4 regions of the Salicola sp. Rm-C-2C1-2 genome follow, and region 2 is predicted to be linked to each of the others. Evidence: predicted binding sites of a transcription regulator. Region 2 holds the regulator's gene; each other region holds the start of a gene.
What was found. Region 2 encodes sigma-54, which starts transcription at its own class of promoters, with help from an activator protein. Its sites were predicted from a motif close to TGGCACNNNNNTTGCTNT; they were not measured.

Region 1: glnK (P-II family nitrogen regulator) is a predicted target of sigma-54. The motif match lies at 2,889-2,906, and genes of this name have one in related genera.
Region 3: AAF659_RS10035 (TorF family putative porin) is a predicted target of sigma-54. The motif match lies at 1,184-1,201, and genes of this name have one in related genera.
Region 4: AAF659_RS06565 (ANTAR domain-containing response regulator) is a predicted target of sigma-54. The motif match lies at 2,805-2,822, and genes of this name have one in related genera.

The regions. Positions count from the first base shown of each region.
Region 1 is NZ_JBEFNF010000006.1:42,998-47,202, reverse strand. It holds gene AAF659_RS10950 (MFS transporter) at 1-126, shown strand, start outside; gene AAF659_RS10945 (class I SAM-dependent methyltransferase) at 191-1,048, shown strand; gene AAF659_RS10940 (ammonium transporter AmtB) at 1,133-2,377, opposite strand; gene glnK (P-II family nitrogen regulator) at 2,449-2,787, opposite strand; gene AAF659_RS10930 (accessory factor UbiK family protein) at 3,090-3,353, shown strand; gene AAF659_RS10925 (YifB family Mg chelatase-like AAA ATPase) at 3,386-4,205, shown strand, end outside.
Region 2 is NZ_JBEFNF010000001.1:237,339-241,543, forward strand. It holds gene yjgA (ribosome biogenesis factor YjgA) at 1-31, opposite strand, end outside; gene AAF659_RS01055 (HPr family phosphocarrier protein) at 28-297, opposite strand; gene rapZ (RNase adapter RapZ) at 304-1,176, opposite strand; gene ptsN (PTS IIA-like nitrogen regulatory protein PtsN) at 1,210-1,689, opposite strand; gene hpf (ribosome hibernation-promoting factor, HPF/YfiA family) at 1,705-2,013, opposite strand; gene AAF659_RS01075 (RNA polymerase factor sigma-54) at 2,081-3,625, opposite strand; gene lptB (LPS export ABC transporter ATP-binding protein) at 3,775-4,205, opposite strand, start outside.
Region 3 is NZ_JBEFNF010000005.1:68,064-72,268, reverse strand. It holds gene AAF659_RS10045 (porin) at 1-456, opposite strand, end outside; gene dtd (D-aminoacyl-tRNA deacylase) at 526-984, opposite strand; gene AAF659_RS10035 (TorF family putative porin) at 1,261-1,995, shown strand; gene pip (prolyl aminopeptidase) at 2,047-3,015, opposite strand; gene typA (translational GTPase TypA) at 3,053-4,205, opposite strand, start outside.
Region 4 is NZ_JBEFNF010000002.1:166,653-170,857, forward strand. It holds gene AAF659_RS06545 (NnrS family protein) at 1-167, opposite strand, end outside; gene can (carbonate dehydratase) at 293-964, shown strand; gene AAF659_RS06555 (MFS transporter) at 1,002-2,180, shown strand; gene AAF659_RS06560 ((2Fe-2S)-binding protein) at 2,131-2,331, opposite strand; gene AAF659_RS06565 (ANTAR domain-containing response regulator) at 2,855-3,481, shown strand; gene AAF659_RS06570 (CmpA/NrtA family ABC transporter substrate-binding protein) at 3,474-4,205, shown strand, end outside.

The DNA of each region.
Region 1 (4,205 bases), on a different contig from region 2:
CTGTACGTGGGCGGCAGCGCCTTCCTGACCCTGTGCCATTCGCCGGAACGGGCGCACTCTACCACCTTCTGGGCTGGTCCGGAAGCCTGGTGCTGTCACTGCCGGTTGCCGGCGTGGGCCTTATGATGCTGGTCTACTGGCAGCGTGCAACCGCCGCTTCAGGGATCCGGAAAGGGGAGACACCTGAATCATGAGACGACAGTCCGACGACACCGCCTCCATCAGCTTCACCGGTCTTTACACCGGTGAGGTCTGGCGGCGCAACAGCCTGGCACCGGCATTTCTGGGCTCCGGGGCCGGGCCCTGGCTGTACCGTGGGTTTTTGCCCGTGGAATGGCTCAGCCGGTCCCTGGGTGGCAGCAACCTGCGCACCATACTGCTGCAGCGCCACCGCACCATGGACCACTTGCTGGAACGCTGGATCCGGGAAGAGGGGGCGACCCAGGTGCTGGAGATCGCCAGCGGGCTGTCCCCGCGCGGTTACCGCTTCCGGAAGTGTTTCCCCGGCCTGACCTACGTGGAGACGGACATGCCCGGTATGGCGGAACGCAAGCGTCGTGCCCTCGAGCACGAAGGGGCCTTGAGCGACGGGCATCAGGTTGTACCACTCAATGTCTTTCACCGGGAGGGGCCGGAATCCATGGAAAGCGTGGTTGAGCAGTGCTTCCGGCCCGGTGAACCCATTGTGGTGATCACCGAGGGGCTGACCAGCTATTTCACGCTCGAGGATATGGCCCCGTTCTGGGCACGCATTGCCGCGCTCGGTTCCCGCCATCCGGGCAGCCGTTATCTCATGGAAACCTACCTGGTGCCGCGCCAGGGCGGGTTCAGCCGTGCCATCCGCCTGGGTGCCGAAGCGCTGGGGCGTCTCAGCGCCAGTGACGTGACCTTCCATTTTGCGGATGCCACCGAGGTGGAGGAGCAGTTCCGGTCAGCGGGCTTTGCCAGTGTCCGGGTTCATGATCCGGCGGATTATCGGGAACGTCTGGATCTGCCGTCCAATCGTGGGGATGCGGTGGTGCGGGTGGTGGAGACGCGCTCGGGCTGAGCCGCGGGAACCATGAAAAAAGGGGCGCCCCGCGGGCGCCCCTTTTTCGTTCACGTTACATCCCTGTAGAGCCAGCGTGGTTGATCAGCTGGCGTGTTCGAACTCGGGGTAGGCTTCCATGCCGCACTCGGCAATGTCGAGGCCTTCGTACTCCTGCTCCTCGCTCACCCGGATCCCGATGACGGCCTTGAGGATGCCCCAGACAATCAGGCTGGCTACGAAGACCCACCCAAAGATGGTCAGGGCACCAATGATCTGGCCGCTGAAGCTCGCGCCGCCGTTGGTGATCGGCACCAGCAGCAGACCCAGCAGACCGACGGTTCCGTGGACGGAAATGGCACCCACCGGGTCGTCGATGCGCAGCTTGTCCAGCGCCACGATCGAGAACACCACCAGAATGCCGCCAATGGCACCGAAGAGTGTGGCAGCCAGTGGTGTCGGGGTGGAGGGTTCGGCCGTAATGGCAACCAGCCCGGCCAGTGCACCGTTGAGGAGCATGGTCAGGTCGGCCTTGCCGAACATCAGCCGCGAGACGATCAGGGCCGCCACGGCGCCACCCGCTGCGGCGGTGTTGGTGTTCAGGAACACAATGGCCACGGCGTTGGCGGACTCAACACTGGCCGCTGCCAGAACGGAACCGCCGTTGAAGCCGAACCAGCCCATCCAGAGGATGAAGGTACCCAGCGTTGCCAGCGGCAGGTTCGCCCCCGGAATCGCCCGGACCTGGCCATTCGGGCCGTATTTGCCCTTGCGCGGACCCAGGAGGAGGACACCTGCAAGCGCTGCTGACGCCCCTGCCATGTGCACGATGCCGGAACCAGCGAAGTCACTGAAGCCAAGGTCCGCAAGGTTGTACATGCCGAATACAGCAGTACCGCCCCAGGTCCAGGCCCCTTCTAGCGGGTAGATGAAGCCGGTCAGAACGACCGTGAAGGCGAAGAACGCCCAGAGCTTCATCCGCTCGGCCACGGCACCGGAGACGATGGACATGGCGGTTGCCACAAACACAACCTGGAAGAAGAAGTCTGAAGCCGGCGCATAGGTTGAAACCGCTTCATAGGTAAAACCTTCGGAAACACCCGGGTCCATGATGCCGGACAGGAAGGTGCCGCCGCCGTACATGATGGCGTAACCGCAGACCATATACATGATGCAGGCGATGGCGTAGAGACCCACGTTTTTGGTCAGGATCTCGGTGGTGTTCTTGGCCCGGACAAGGCCGGACTCGAGCATGGTGAAACCTGCCGCCATCCACATGACGAAGGCACCACAGATCAGGAAATAGAAGGTATCAAGCGCAAACTGCAGTTCGTTAACTGTGCTTTCCATTGGAATAAGCCCTCCGCACAAGGCTTTTCAGATTCGGGATTAGGACTTGGAACGCCGGGGTACGCCCAGCGTCAGACGGCTTCTTCACCGGTTTCGCTGGTCCGGATCCGGATCGCCTGTTCCAGTTCGCTGACAAAGATCTTGCCGTCACCGATCTTGCCGGTATTGGCGGCCTTCGAGATGGACTCGATGACCTGGTCCAGCAGCTTTTCACTGATGGCGATTTCGATCTTCACCTTGGGCAGGAAGTCCACGACGTATTCCGCGCCGCGGTAAAGTTCGGTGTGGCCTTTCTGCCGGCCAAAGCCTTTGACTTCCGTGACGGTGACACCCTGGACACCGATCTCGGACAGGGCTTCGCGCACGTCATCAAGCTTGAACGGCTTAATAATCGCTGTCACAAGTTTCATGGGTTTCTCCTTTCGTTGCCGGCCCAGCCGAACTGGGTATGGCGGCTTGAATCGGGGTGCATCGTTGGCCCGCAGTAGGTCGTGCGGACTCTGCGTGGCCCTTTGCACGCCCTGTGCCAACGCTGAAATAAACTGCAAAACAGCAACTTACCTGATGCTTCCGGGGTGCGGCCCGGTTGCATTGCCCTATTGTAGCGCATTCGCCCCTGGCATGACCCAAAACCGGGCACTGAGTGAGTGCGGTGGGCCCGGCGTGGGCGCTGTGCTAGCATGCCTATAACAACCGAGCGAGGAGTTGAGTCATGCCACGTAGCCCCCAGGACCTTTTCAGTGAACTGCGCGGTCAGCTGGATCAGTTCATGCCGGATATGGCCCGCGTGGCCCGCGATGATGTGGAGCAGAACGTGCGTATGGCGGTGACCTCGGTGATTGACCGGCTGGATCTGGTGACCCGGGAAGAGTTCGATGCCCAGTCCGCAGTCCTCACGCGTACCCGGGAGAAGGTCGAGGCGCTGGAAAAGCGTGTCGCAGAGCTGGAAGAGCGCCAGGACAGCCACCAGCAGTAACGGAAACCACCACCAACAACAGGGATGTTGCCATGAGCTTCGCCGTGATCCACACGCGGGCGCGGGTGGGCGTTGATGCGCCCGCCGTCACCGTTGAGACCCACCTTTCCGGCGGCCTGCCGTCACTGTCCATTGTGGGCATGCCCGAGGCGGGTGTGCGTGAGAGCAAGGATCGGGTTCGCAGTGCCCTGCTCAACAGCGGCTTTGATTTTCCCGCCCGTCGCATCACCATCAATCTCGCACCTGCTGATCTGCCGAAGGAAGGCAGCCGCTTCGATCTGCCCATTGCCCTGGGCATACTGGCTGCATCCGGGCAGGTCGAGCCCCAAGCGGTTGCCAGCATGGAATTCCTGGGGGAGCTGGCCCTGGATGGCAGCCTGCGTCAACTGGAGGGCATACTGCCCGCCGTGATGGGCGCCCGCGGAATGGGGCGCACCATCATGGTGCCAGAGGGCAATGCCGACGAGGCGGGGCTGGCCAGTCAGCAGGATACCTATGCCGCTGATCACCTGCTGAGTGTCTGTTCCCATCTGAAAGGCGTGCAGCTTTTGTCCGCCATCCTGCCGCGTGAGGCTGGTGACCTTGGGCAGGGCGCGGTGCCGGATCTGATGGATGTTCAGGGCCAGCATGTTCCCAAGCGCGCCCTGGAGATCGCGGCAGCCGGCGGTCACAATCTGCTGTTCCACGGCCCGCCCGGCACCGGAAAGAGCATGCTTGCCAGCCGTCTGCCGGGCCTGCTGCCACCGCTGGAGCGTGAGGCCGCACTCGAGGTGGCTTCTGTGCATTCGGTGGCGGGGTCCTTCAGCCAGGCACGCGGCTGGCGCACACCGCCGTACCGGGCTCCCCACCACA
Region 2 (4,205 bases):
GTGGCTCTCCCGGGGTGTCAGCGTCGCTCATTCTTCCTCATCAAACCGGTTGTTGATCAGTTCCACCAGGGCATCCCGGGCACTTGCTTCATCCTGGCCGTCAATGATCAGCTCAACATCAGTGCCACAGCTGGCTGCCAGCATCATCACGGACATGATGCTCTTGCCGTTGACTTGCTGACCATCGCGCCCGAGCTGAATGCTGCTATCGAACTGTTCGGCACACCCCACAAGTTTGGCGGCGGCACGGGCATGCAGGCCAAGTTTGTTGATAATGGTGATCGACTCTCGGATCATGGGCGCTCAGGTCTCTGTTTGCACGTAGGGGAGCTCGGTGTGGCGGACCTGAATCGTGCTGAAAGCGGCTCCCAGGTGACAGGCCAGTTCCTCGGCCACATAGACCGAGCGGTGCTGGCCACCGGTGCAGCCCAGCGAGACGGTCATGTAGGAACGATTGACTGTGTGGAACTCCGGCAGCCAGCGGTCCAGGAAACCCTTGATATCATCGAGCAGGGCGGTGGTGCCGGGCTGGCCTGTCAGGTAGTCGCGGATAGGCGCGTCCAGTCCCGTGTAGCCGCGCAGGGACTCGTCCCAGAAGGGGTTGGGCAGGCAGCGCACATCGAAGACAAAGTCCGAGTCGATGGGAACTCCGTGCTTGTACCCGAAGGATTGAATGAGCAGCGCCATCTGCTGTTCATCACGGCCAACGACGCGCTCACGAACCATGTCGCGCAGCTCGTACATGGAGCGCTCAGTGGTGTCGATATGCAGGTCGGCCAGCCGAGCAATTGGCTCCAGCAGGGCTTTTTCATCCTGTATGGCCTCGGAAAGGGAGCGGGCTGAGGTGCTCAGGGGATGTTTACGCCGCGTTTGATGGAAGCGCTTCAGCAGGATGCTGTCCGCCGCATCCAGGTAGATGATCTCAACCCTCAGTTCCGGGTGCTGGAGCTGACAGTAGAGATTTTCGAAATCAGCAATATCTGCGGAGAGGTTACGCGCGTCAATGCTGACCGCGATGTCGCGCTGCTGCTCGCCGGATTCAAGCGCCTTGCGCGTTAGCGGCTGAAGCAGCCCGATGGGCAGGTTGTCGATGCAGTAATAGCCAAGATCCTCCAGAACATGCAGGGCGGTGCTTTTGCCGGAGCCTGAGCGCCCGCTCACGATGGTTACTTTCACAGGCCGATCTCCCGGTGACTGGATGGGTCGCCGTTACTGGGATGCCTTTTCGCTGGCGACAATCAGGTCGTACAGCTCGCCCGAGTCCTGACACTGGCGCAAGCGCCGGCACAAGCTACGGTCATTGAACTTCTCCGCCAGCTGGCTGAGCAGCTCCAGGTGCTCGCTGGTGGCGTTCTGCGGCACCAGCAGCACAAAAAGGATGTCCACCGGCTCACTGTCGATAGCATCGAAGTTGATGGGGGCATCCAGCGTCACTAGGGCGCCCACCACGCGCTTGCAGTCTTCCAGCCGGCAATGCGGAATGGCAATGCCCTGTCCGATACCGGTGCTGCCGAGACGCTCCCGTGCTACCAGGTTATTGAAAATCTGGTTCTCTTCAAGCTCCGGATAGTGCTGGGCCACTCTTTCGGCAATGGTCTCGAGGATGCGTTTCTTGCTCGTCCCCGGAACGCCGCAGAGGGCCAGTTCCGGGGCGAGGATGGACTCAATGGACAGTGATGAATGGACCATGGACACCGCTTGGGATCAGCGGGTGGCGGCACCGTGCTGGCGTTCCACCTGCTTTTCCTTGTGTTTGAGAATTTGCCGGTCGAGCTTGTCCACAAGCTGATCGATCGCCGCGTACATATCGTCGTGCTGGGCCTTGGCGTTGATGTCACCACCGGTTACGTGGAGCGTGGCCTCGGCGGTCTGTCGTTGTTTGACCACCGACAGCGTCACCTGTGTGTTGCTGATCTGGTCTGTATGCCGTTCAAGTTTTTCCATCTTGCTGTGGACATAGTCCTTGAGGGCTTCTGTCAGCTCGATGTGGTGACCTGAGATGTTGAGTTGCATAATCCGCTCCTGTTTCCGGTTCGGCCCTGGCCACCGGAAGGTGGCCATCATACAGGCGTAATGCCCTCTAGACGAGACGTTTGCGCTCGTTCGAAGGCGGTATGTGCATCGCCTCGCGGTATTTGGCTACCGTCCGGCGTGCCACATTAATGCCCTGGTCACTGAGTATAGTCGCTATGCGGTTATCGCTCAGTGGTTTGCGGCTTTCCTCTTCGTTAATGAGCTTGCGGATCATGGCGCGGATGGCGGTGGACGAGCATTCGCCGCCTTCGTCCGTGCTCACATGGCTGGAAAAGAAATACTTCAGTTCGTAAATGCCCCTGGGGGTATGCATGTATTTCTGGGTCGTCACGCGGGAGATGGTGGACTCATGCATGTCCACAGCCTGGGCGATTTCGGAGAGGATCAGCGGTTGCATCGCTTCCTCGCCTTCTTCAAAGAACCTTTGCTGATGATCGACGATCTGGGAGGCTACTTTCAACAGGGTTTCATTACGGCTCTGAAGACTCTTGATGAACCACTTGGCCTCCTGAAGCTGATCACGCAGGTAGGTGTTGTCCTTGCTGCTATCGGACTGGCGGATGAGCGAGGCATAGAGGCTGTTCACCTGTAGACGCGGGGCAATCTCCGGGTTAAGTTCGATTTTCCAACGCCCCTGTTGGCGGGAAACGATGACATCCGGCACCACGTATTCCGTCTCGTCCTCGCCAATGGCATCGCCCGGGCGGGGGGTCAGGCTCTGGATCAGGCCCAGGACTTCCTTGAGCTGGGCCTCGCTGAGCCGGCTGCGGCGCATGAGCTGGCGGTAATCGCGGCTGCCGAGCAGCTGGATGTAGTGGCTGATCACCAGGCGCGCCTGCTTGAGCCAGGGGGTGTCCGCTGGCAGTTGATTGAGCTGGATCAGCAGACAGTCGCGCAGATCCTTTGCTGCCACTCCGGGCGGGTCGAAATGCTGTAGCCGGTGCAGGACCGCTTCGACCTCATCCATCTCCAGCGGGTCGTCGTCATCAGAAGCACTGAGCCCCTGGTGGATCTCCTCCAGGCTCTGGGTCAGATAACCTGCGTCGTCAATGGCGTCCACAAGCGCATGGGCGATGACCCGGTCGCGCTCGGACATGGGCGTCAGGTTGAGTTGCCAGAGCAGGTGATCCTGCAGGGTTTCGCCGCGGCTGTTGCGGCTTTCGAAGTCGGTTTCGCCGCCTTCATCCTCGGGGCGCGAGGCGGCTGGCGTGGCGGGTGCGGTCTGATAGACATCGTCCCAGGCCGTGTCGACGGGCAGGCTATCCGGGATTTCGCTGTTGTCCTGCCAGTTTTCGTTATCCCAGCTTTCGGCTTCGCCGCTGCTGGCATCGCCGGCCTCATCCGAGTTGCGCGACTCCGAGCCCTCTTCATTGTCGCCGTTACTGCTGTCGGTGTTGTCGGTGGCTTCAGCGCTGCCATCGGCCTCCGTCTCGGCTTCCTCGGCAGTTTCGAGCATGGGGTTGGATTCCAGCTGCTGCTGGATTTCCTGCTGCAGATCGAGTGTGGAGAGCTGGAGTAACCGTATTGCCTGCTGCAGCTGGGGCGTCATGGTGAGCTGTTGGCCCATCTTCAGCTGCAGGGACGCTTTCATGACCATCGACTGCTTTCCCGTTCCCGATTGTCCAGCATTAACAAAGCCTCATCGGTCCCCGGGAGGACCGGCAGGGATTTTGCTTACGTCTTTTCAATCGAGTGTACAGGCGAATCGGGCAGGGCGACAACGGTTGCAGAGCGAACGCATTACAGGCGGAATTCGTTGCCCAGATAGACTTCCTTGACCTGTTGGTTGGCGAGGATGTCCTCGGCGGTGCCCGAGGCGATAATGTGACCCTCGCTTACGATATAGGCGGTTTCGCAAATGTCGAGCGTCTCGCGCACGTTATGGTCGGTAATCAGTACGCCGATGCCGCGGTCGCGCACCTGGCGTACAATCTGTTTGATCTCGCTGACGGAGATCGGGTCCACACCGGCGAAGGGTTCATCGAGCAGGATGAAAGCCGGCTCCACGGCCAGCGCCCGGGCAATCTCGGCGCGTCGGCGCTCGCCACCGGACAGACTCATGCCCAGGCTGTTGCGGATGTGGCTGATGTGGAAATCCCGCAGCAGCGATTCCATGCGCTCCACGCGTTGCGCTTTCGTAAGCTCCTTGCGGGTCTGCAGGATCGCCATCA
Region 3 (4,205 bases), on a different contig from region 2:
GAGCTGCTGTTCGTAGACCGTGTCGTCCACACCACCCCAGATGCGCCCGAAGTCCCCCTCAAGCCCGATGTAGGCATACTCAACATGCTCATCGAACATGCGGTCACTGTCTTCATCCGCAGAGGGAATCGACGTCCATTCAGCGCGGAAGAAGCCTTCGGTGCCGGGCATGAGCTCGGTGCGGTTGCGCAGGCCGATCCAGGAGTTGCTGTCGCGGAAGGCGGTTTTACTACCTGCAGTGCCGCGATTACGGCTCACTGCTGTATTCTCGGTATCCCGGTGCTCCATCACCAGCCCAAGCTGGCCGTAGATCTCCGGCATCATGTCGAGCCGGTGCGTCAGCGCATCCACCTCGGCCAGAGTCAGCTCGCTGTCGCCACTCCGGTCCTGGTCCTGAGCCTGAACACCGCCAGCCGCAACAACGGCCAGCGCCAAAACAATTCCTTTCCGCTTCATGGAACCCCCTCGTGTTATCAGAGCCGGCAGAATACCACTGTGCCCCCAACGGCTAAAGAAACCCTGCCGCTATACACTCAGCAGAAACGTTACCGGCCCGTCATTGACCAGCTGTACCTGCATGTCTGCGCCGAAACGGCCCGTGGCCAGATGCCCGATTCCGGGCGGAGCCACCCCCACCTCCTGACGGGCTGCCTCAACAAAGGCGTTGAACCAGTGTTCGCCACGCTCGGGACGGGCTGCGGCCGAGAAGGAGGGGCGGCTGCCCTTGCTGGTATCCGCCGCCAGGGTGAACTGGGGCACCACCAGCAGGTCACTGCCGCAGTCACGCAGGCTGCGGTTCATACGTCCCTGTTCATCCGGGAACACACGGTACTCAAGCACTCGTTCCAGCATCCGTTTCTGTTCGGCCGCACCATCCGTTTTCTGAACCCCCAAAAACAGAAGCAGCCCGGCTCCGATTTCGCCCACGATATCGCCATCAATACTGACGCTGGCACTGCTAACGCGCTGTATAAGCCCTTTCAAACAACCTCTTCCTGTCCCGATAACAGAGGCACTCATGATGCCAGCCCCGAACCACCCGCAAAAGCGCCCCGCAATGACGCATACGGGAGGGCAGCTGCACCAAAACAGCCCCCACGCACGCTCCACACAGTGCCTCCAACCGCCTAATCACCGCCCGCATCTCTTTTTAATTGTTGATTTTAATGGTTTTTGTAAAAGCAGGCACAGCGGCTGCTCGCGTAAAAGCAAGTTGCACTGCAACGGACGTAATCAAAACAGCCAACGGAGGCTATTATCATGCAGACTCAACGTACCCGCCTTTTCAGCTGCATCGCTGCCGGACTCATGGGCACTGGCGCTGTACTCGCCACTGCGCCGGTAACGGCAGCCAGCCTTGACCCGAGCCTCAGCGCCAGTGCTGGCATCTCCAACATGTACCTTTTCCGGGGTTCCAACCTGAGCGACGGCAGCGCGCACGTTTCAGGAAGCCTCGATGTAGACAGCGGCATGGGCCTTTACACCGGGGTGTGGGCCGCTAGCGGCGATGACAGTCTCGGCCAGGAATATGACCTGTATGCAGGATACTCGACCGATGTGACCGACGACATCTCGATTGATATCGGTGCGATCAATTACATCTATCCGAAACAGAGCCGCACCGCCGAGCAAATTGTAAATGATGGCGGTAACGCGGAATTCGAAACCCAAAGAGTGAGTCAGGACGGTTTTGCTGATTTTTCAGAGGCATACGCCAGCATCAGTGCTTATGGCGCCACCCTTTCTTACTGGGATAACGTCGCAGGCGCTCCCGGCTATACCTACACGTCACTGAGCTACGGCTACGGACCGGTCAGCGCCACCATCGGCCAGAACAGCACTGATGATACGGACAACACTCATCTTGACCTCACTTTCCAGTTCAACGATGAGCTCTCTTTCACGGCCAGCACATGGGTTGATGTGGAAAACGACGCCGAAACCCGTCGCTCGACCCTTATCCAGGTCGCCTACTCCAAGTCGTTCGACTTTTGAGCACTCCCTCCTGAACAAGCCGCCCTCCCCTCAAGGGCGGCTTCCCTTCTGCTACTGCATCCCGAAATCCGGCCCGAAGCGATCACTCATCGCTTCGGTTGCCCGGATCAGGGCATCCACTATCGCGGGTTCCGAGGCCGCGTGCCCGGCATCACGGATGATGGAAAGATCCGCTTCCGGCCAGGCATCGTGCAGTGTGACCGCGTTTTCCAGTGGGCACACCATATCGTAGCGACCGTGAACCAGGCGGGCCGGTTTATCACGGATGGTATCCAGATTGTCCAGAATCCGGTTTTCCTCGATGAAACCGCCGTTCAGGAAGTAGTGACACTCGATGCGTGCCAGGGAAAGCGCCAGATGGGCGTGCCCGAAACGCTCCACCGCTGCCGGGTTCGGGTGCAGGGTGGCGCAGCGCCCCTCCCAGATAGCCCAGGTGCGCGCGGCCTGAAGGCGCTCGAGTTCATTGTCGCTGTGCAGAAGCCGATGGTAGGCAAGGATCGGATCACCCCGCTCGCTCTCCGAGATCAGTGCCGTGAAATCCTCCCAGTAATCCGGAAAGATCCGGCTGGCCCCGTCCTGCAGGAACCAGCGGATATCACGCTCACGGCAGAGAAAAATACCCCTGAGAATCAGCCCCAGAACCCGCTGCGGGTGTGACTGTGCGTACAACAGGCTGAGAGTGGAGCCCCATGAACCGCCGAACAGAAGCCAGCATTCAATACCGAAGAAGGCACGGATGCGCTCCATATCTTCCAGCAGGTGGACGGTGGTATTGCTCTCGACGGAAGCAAACGGAGTGGAACGACCGGAACCACGCTGGTCGAAGAGGATGATGCGGTAGCGCTCCGCATCGAAGAAACGGCGGGCAGTGCCGTCACTGCCCGCACCCGGACCACCATGAACCACCAGCACCGGGACCCCCTCAGGATGCCCGGACTCCTCCAGGTAGAGGCTGTGGCCGCCACCCACATCGAGGCGGTGGGTGGCATAGGGCGCTATTTCCGGATAAAGAGTCAACATGCCCCAAGTCTAGGCGCCCGGGGCTGACTCAGCCACCCTATTTCTTGCCGGCTCGCTTACGCTCCACCTCAGTCAGCTGCTTCTTGCGGATACGAAGATGATGCGGCGTGACTTCCACGAGTTCATCATCGTCAATGAACTCCAGAGCGTTCTCGAGGGTAATCTCCATGGGCGGTGTCAGCACCAGGTTTTCATCCGTACCGGCGGCACGAACGTTGGTCAGCTGTTTACCCTTCGCGGGGTTCACTGTGAGGTCATTTTCGCGGCTGTGAATCCCGATGACCATGCCTTCATAGACTTCGGCGCCCGGACCCACCATCAACCGGCCACGATCCTGATGCGTGAACAGTGAGTAGGCGGTAGTCGTACCTTTGACCATGGAGATGATGGCGCCATTGTGCCGCTGGTCAGCCATGCCGCCCTTAACTGGCCCCCAGTGATCGAACACATGGGTCAGCAGGCCGGAGCCCTGAGTAAGGGTCAGGAACTGGGAACGGAAACCAATCAAACCACGCGCCGGCATAATGAAATCAATGCGCACCCGGCCACGGCCATCCGGCACCATATTCTGCATTTCAGCCCGGCGGTTGCCCATCTCTTCCATCAATGAGCCCTGATGCTGCTCTTCAATGTCCACCACAACCTGCTCGTAGGGTTCCTCAGTGGTGCCGTTATTATCCCGCTGCACCACTTCAGGGCGGGATACGCCCAGTTCAAAGCCTTCACGGCGCATGTTTTCGATCAACACCGACAGGTGGAGCTCGCCACGCCCGGAGACCGTGAATTTCTCAGCCGCATCACCCTGCTCCACACGCAGGGCCACGTTGTGCAGCAGCTCCTGCTCCAGGCGTTCTTTGATCTGACGGCTGGTAACGTACTTGCCATCAAGCCCTGCGAAGGGCGAGTCATTCACCTGAAAGGTCATGCTCACCGTCGGTTCGTCAACAGTCAGCGGTGGCATGGCTTCAGGCGCTTCGCGGCTGCAGATCGTATCCGAGATACGCAGATTGTTGATGCCGGAAATACACACAATGTCGCCAGCGTTGGCTTCATCCACATTCACGCGGTTGAGGCCGAGGAAGCCTTTCACCTCCAGCAGCTTGGCGTTGCGCTTTTCGCCCTCGCGGTTGACAACAGCAACCTGCTGACCGGGCTTCATCTGGCCGCCCTTGATGCGGCCCACGCCCAGA
Region 4 (4,205 bases), on a different contig from region 2:
CCAAAAATCATCTCATGGCCATGATGGCTGCCAGCCAGCCCGGGCGCCGCGCTCCAGCCAGTCAGCATTGAAACCATTGAAAGCGGCAGTGCAACGGCGGCGTAAAGACAGGCTGCCGGGAAGAACAGGCGGTGACTCTTCAGGCGGGGCGTGCGACTGCGAGGCATGGGATTCCTGGATGCCTAAAGATTTAAAAAATATAAATCTTTATTCGGAGGCTTGCAATGCCGGTTCCCCGCGAACAGGCTGCCCGGTAAGATGGGAATAGGGTCACAGATGGAAAGGAAGAATCATGGCAACGGCACTCAAGCATCTATTCGACAATAACGCTCAATGGGTTCGCGACACACTCGCTGAGGATCCGGATTTTTTCGAGCGGCTTTCTCAGCAGCAGGCCCCGGAGTATCTGTGGATTGGTTGTGCCGACAGCCGTGTGCCTGCCAACCAGGTCGTGGGCCTGATGCCGGGAGAGCTGTTCGTGCACCGGAACGTGGCCAATGTGGTGGTGCACACCGACCTGAACCTGCTCTCGGTGCTGCAGTTCGCCGTGCAAGTGCTGAAGGTCAAGCATGTGATCGTGTGCGGCCATTATGGCTGCGGCGGCGTGAAGGCGGCGTACCAGGACGCCCATCTGGGGCTGATCGATAACTGGCTCCGTCACATCCAGAATGTGGCTGCCGACCATCAGGAGTTGTTGGCGGCACAGCCCGACGATAAAGCCGCCACGGACAAGCTCTGTGAGCTGAATGTGGTGGCTCAGGTTGCCAACGTGTGCCGGACAACCGTCGTAGCCGACGCCTGGCGCGCTGGCCAGGAGCTTTCCGTCCATGGCTTCATCTATGGCCTGGAGGACGGCCGCCTGCGTGATATGGGGCTGGGTGTTCGCTGCACGGAAGAGCGCGAGGCGCAGTGCCGGCAGGCAGTGGAACGTCTGGCCCAGGGCGCGCCCGCGCCCCAGGCGTGATGGCAGGGCTTGTCGTTTTGCGGCCTGCGGTGTCCAAATGAAGCTGTTTCTGGCGGTTGCCACGGTCACGGTCATGGGGCTCTTCCAGTCCTCGCTGCTGGCAACCCTGCCCTGGATCATTGAACGTACCGGTCTGCCGGCCGCTTTCTGGTCAGTGCTGGTGGCCGCCAGCCTGATTCTGGTGGCGGTGAGCAGTCCCCTCTGGGGGCAGCGTGCGGACAGCCACGGGGCCCTGCCGATCATGCGCCTGACCATGGGGTTGGTCGTCCTGTGCTATGGCCTGTTGATTGCCGCCATCCTCACCCTGTCCTCCCCGTTCCTGATTGCGGCCATCGCCATCGTGACGCGCCTGGTGTACGGCATCGCCACCGGTGGGGTCTTCCCGTCGGCTCAGCGTTTCGCGTTGGCGGACAAGCCCATTGCCCAGTGGCCCGAGACGTTGGCCTACATCCAGGCTTCCACCCATGCCGGGCGCGTCATGGGGCCGGGCATCGTGGCCCTGGCGGCGATATGGAGCCTGCCGCTGGGGCTGGTTCTGATCGTGTTGCTCGGTGTGGCCCTGTGGCTCATGCAGTGGTACTTCGCTACGGGCGTGGCGCCGGAACCGCCCGGCAACCGCGAAAGCGTGGTGCCACCTCCCTGGAACGAGGACTGGCCCCTTTACGCGCTTGGGTTTGTGATCACCCTCTGGGTGGGGCAGCTCCAGTTCGCGTTGGGGCCCTACATCCAGAACCTGGCGGACCTGGACTCGGTAACCGCCTCCCAGTGGACCGGAACGGTACTGATGGTGGCCTCTGTTTCGGCAGTCCTGGCCGGACCCTTGGGTAACCGCTGGCTCTCGCCCATGCCCCGTATCCTGGGTGGTCTCTGGCTGGGCGTGTTTACCCTGGGAGGGGTGTTGCTGGCAGCCTCACCGAGCGTGATCGGCGTGGGTGTGGCGGTGTGCCTGATCACCGCCGGGCTTACCCTGGCCGCGCCCTGGTATGGCAGCATCCTGCGGGCACGGCGCCCGGATGCCCAGGGGCTGGTTTCCGGGCGTCTGATCAGCGTGCACACCATTGGTTTCGGCAGCGGCACGCTGGTCGGTGGCCTGATGCTGGAACTGGTCCCGGATCAGGCCATGGCCGCCTTTTACCTGCTGGGGCCGGTGGCGGGCAGTCTGGCGCTCATCCATCACCTGAGGGTTCGGGCAGGGACTGTTCCACCAACTGCCTGAGTTCCGGCATGCAGGAGCCGCAGTTGGTGCCGCAGCCCAGGGCACTGCCGAGGGCGGGGAAGTCATTACCGGGTGCCACCAGCAGAACTGCCTGCAATTGCTCACCCTTGTACCAGGCCGCCAGGTAGCGCCCGGCCGCCGGGTTCCGCATTTCCGAATCGGGTGCCCTGCCCAGCCACTGGTCGCGGATGCGCCCGCTGGTGACTCACAGGGGTGTGGTTACCGTGGGCCCTCTTGCCCGATCCGGGTCCTGCCAGAAATGGGCCAGTGCTTCACGGGCACCGGGTGTGTCGTAGTCCATGTGGGCTGCCATCTGGTTAGCGAGCCCCCGGCCTCGCGCCCGCCCATGGCATTGGCCTTGTCTGTCCCGGAGCGGGACTGGTTAAGCCCCTGGGACCAGAAGCTGGTGGTGCGCGGAGTCGCGGCGAACCATTCATAGAAGCTGCGGACATCCTCAATAGTGTTCGCTTTCCCTTTGCGAGCATTTCCTATGCCTGCCTGGAATGCCCTTCATTGAGGGGCTGTTAGCTGGGTTTTGTCCTGTTACGGGGCAGGTTGCACTGTGCTGGGGCAGTCATCGCGTTGAATACGGCGATTCAGGCCCACTCCCTGGGCTCCGAGCGCTGGCGTGGCTTTTGCTTCGGATTGGCGCGAATCGACGTTGAGGATGGAGCATGTCGGCGGATCAGAGCAGTGTGCGGGTCATGCTGGTGGACAGCGAGCCGGAACGGGCGGCGATGGTCTGTGAAGCGCTGACCTCCGAGGGCTATCAGGTGGTGGGCCAGCGCAGCAGCGCCCGTGGTCTGGTGGCGGCCGTTGCCCAGGAAGAGCCGGACTTGGTGATCATCGATATGGATTCACCGGACCGGGATACGCTCGAGTCCATGTCCGCCCTCAATGAGCACGCGCCCCGCCCGGTGGTGTTCTTTGCCAGCGATGACAGTGACAGCCAGACAATCCAGCAGGCCGTGAACGCCGGCGTCAGCGCCTATATCGTGGATGGGCTTGAACAGCACCGGGTCAAACCGATTGTGGATGTCGCGATCGCGCGTTTCGAGGCCTTCCAGTCCCTGCGCCATCAGCTTGAGGAGACGCGAACGGCTCTGGAGGACCGCAAGGACATCGAACGGGCCAAGGGGCTGGTGATGAAGCAGAAGAACTGTTCGGAAGATGAGGCATTCCACAGCATGCGCAAACTGGCGATGGACCGGAACCAGAAACTCAGTGACGTGGCCCGCCAGCTGATCGAGGCGCTGGATGGGGGCAAAGGGGCAGGCTCTCCGGAGACGATGGATGACTGAATGGATAGACGACGCGGAAGCGAGTGACAGTATCCGTTTGGGGTTTATCCCCCTTCTGGATGCTGCGCCATTGATCATGGCCGTGGAGGCGGGGTTCTTTGCGGAGGAGGGGCTGGACGTGAGCCTGCACCGCCAGCCGTCCTGGTCCAGCCTGCGGGACCGTGTCGGCGTGGGCATGCTGGACGGGGCCCAGATGCTCGGGCCCATGGCCCTGGCCATCAATATGGGGCTCGGAGCCCCGCCGTGCCCGGTCATCAGCCCCATGGTGCTCAGCCGCAACGGCAATGCCATCACGGCCAGACGGGTTCTCTATGAACAGCTGGCCGCCACTGGCTTTGATCTTTCTGACCCCTCGGAGGCGGCGCGTGCCCTGGCACGGGTGGTGGCTTCCAGTCATGAACCCATAAGGCTGGGGATTGTCTACGCTTGGTCCAGCCACTATCTGCAGCTGCTCGACTGGCTTGCCAGTGCCGGACTGTCCCCCGGGCCGGGTCTGGAGCTAGTAACCGTGCCGCCGCCGGAAATGATGACCGCCCTGGCCTATGGCAGTGTCGATCTGGCCTGTGTCGGCGAGCCCTGGAACTCATTGATGGAGTACCACGGGCTCGGCCAGATCCTGGCGACGGGGTGCCAGGTCTGGCAGAACGCACCGGAGAAAGTCCTGGGCGTCCGCCGCGACTGGGCGGAGGCCAACCCGGAAAAACTGCGTGCGTTGATGCGCGCC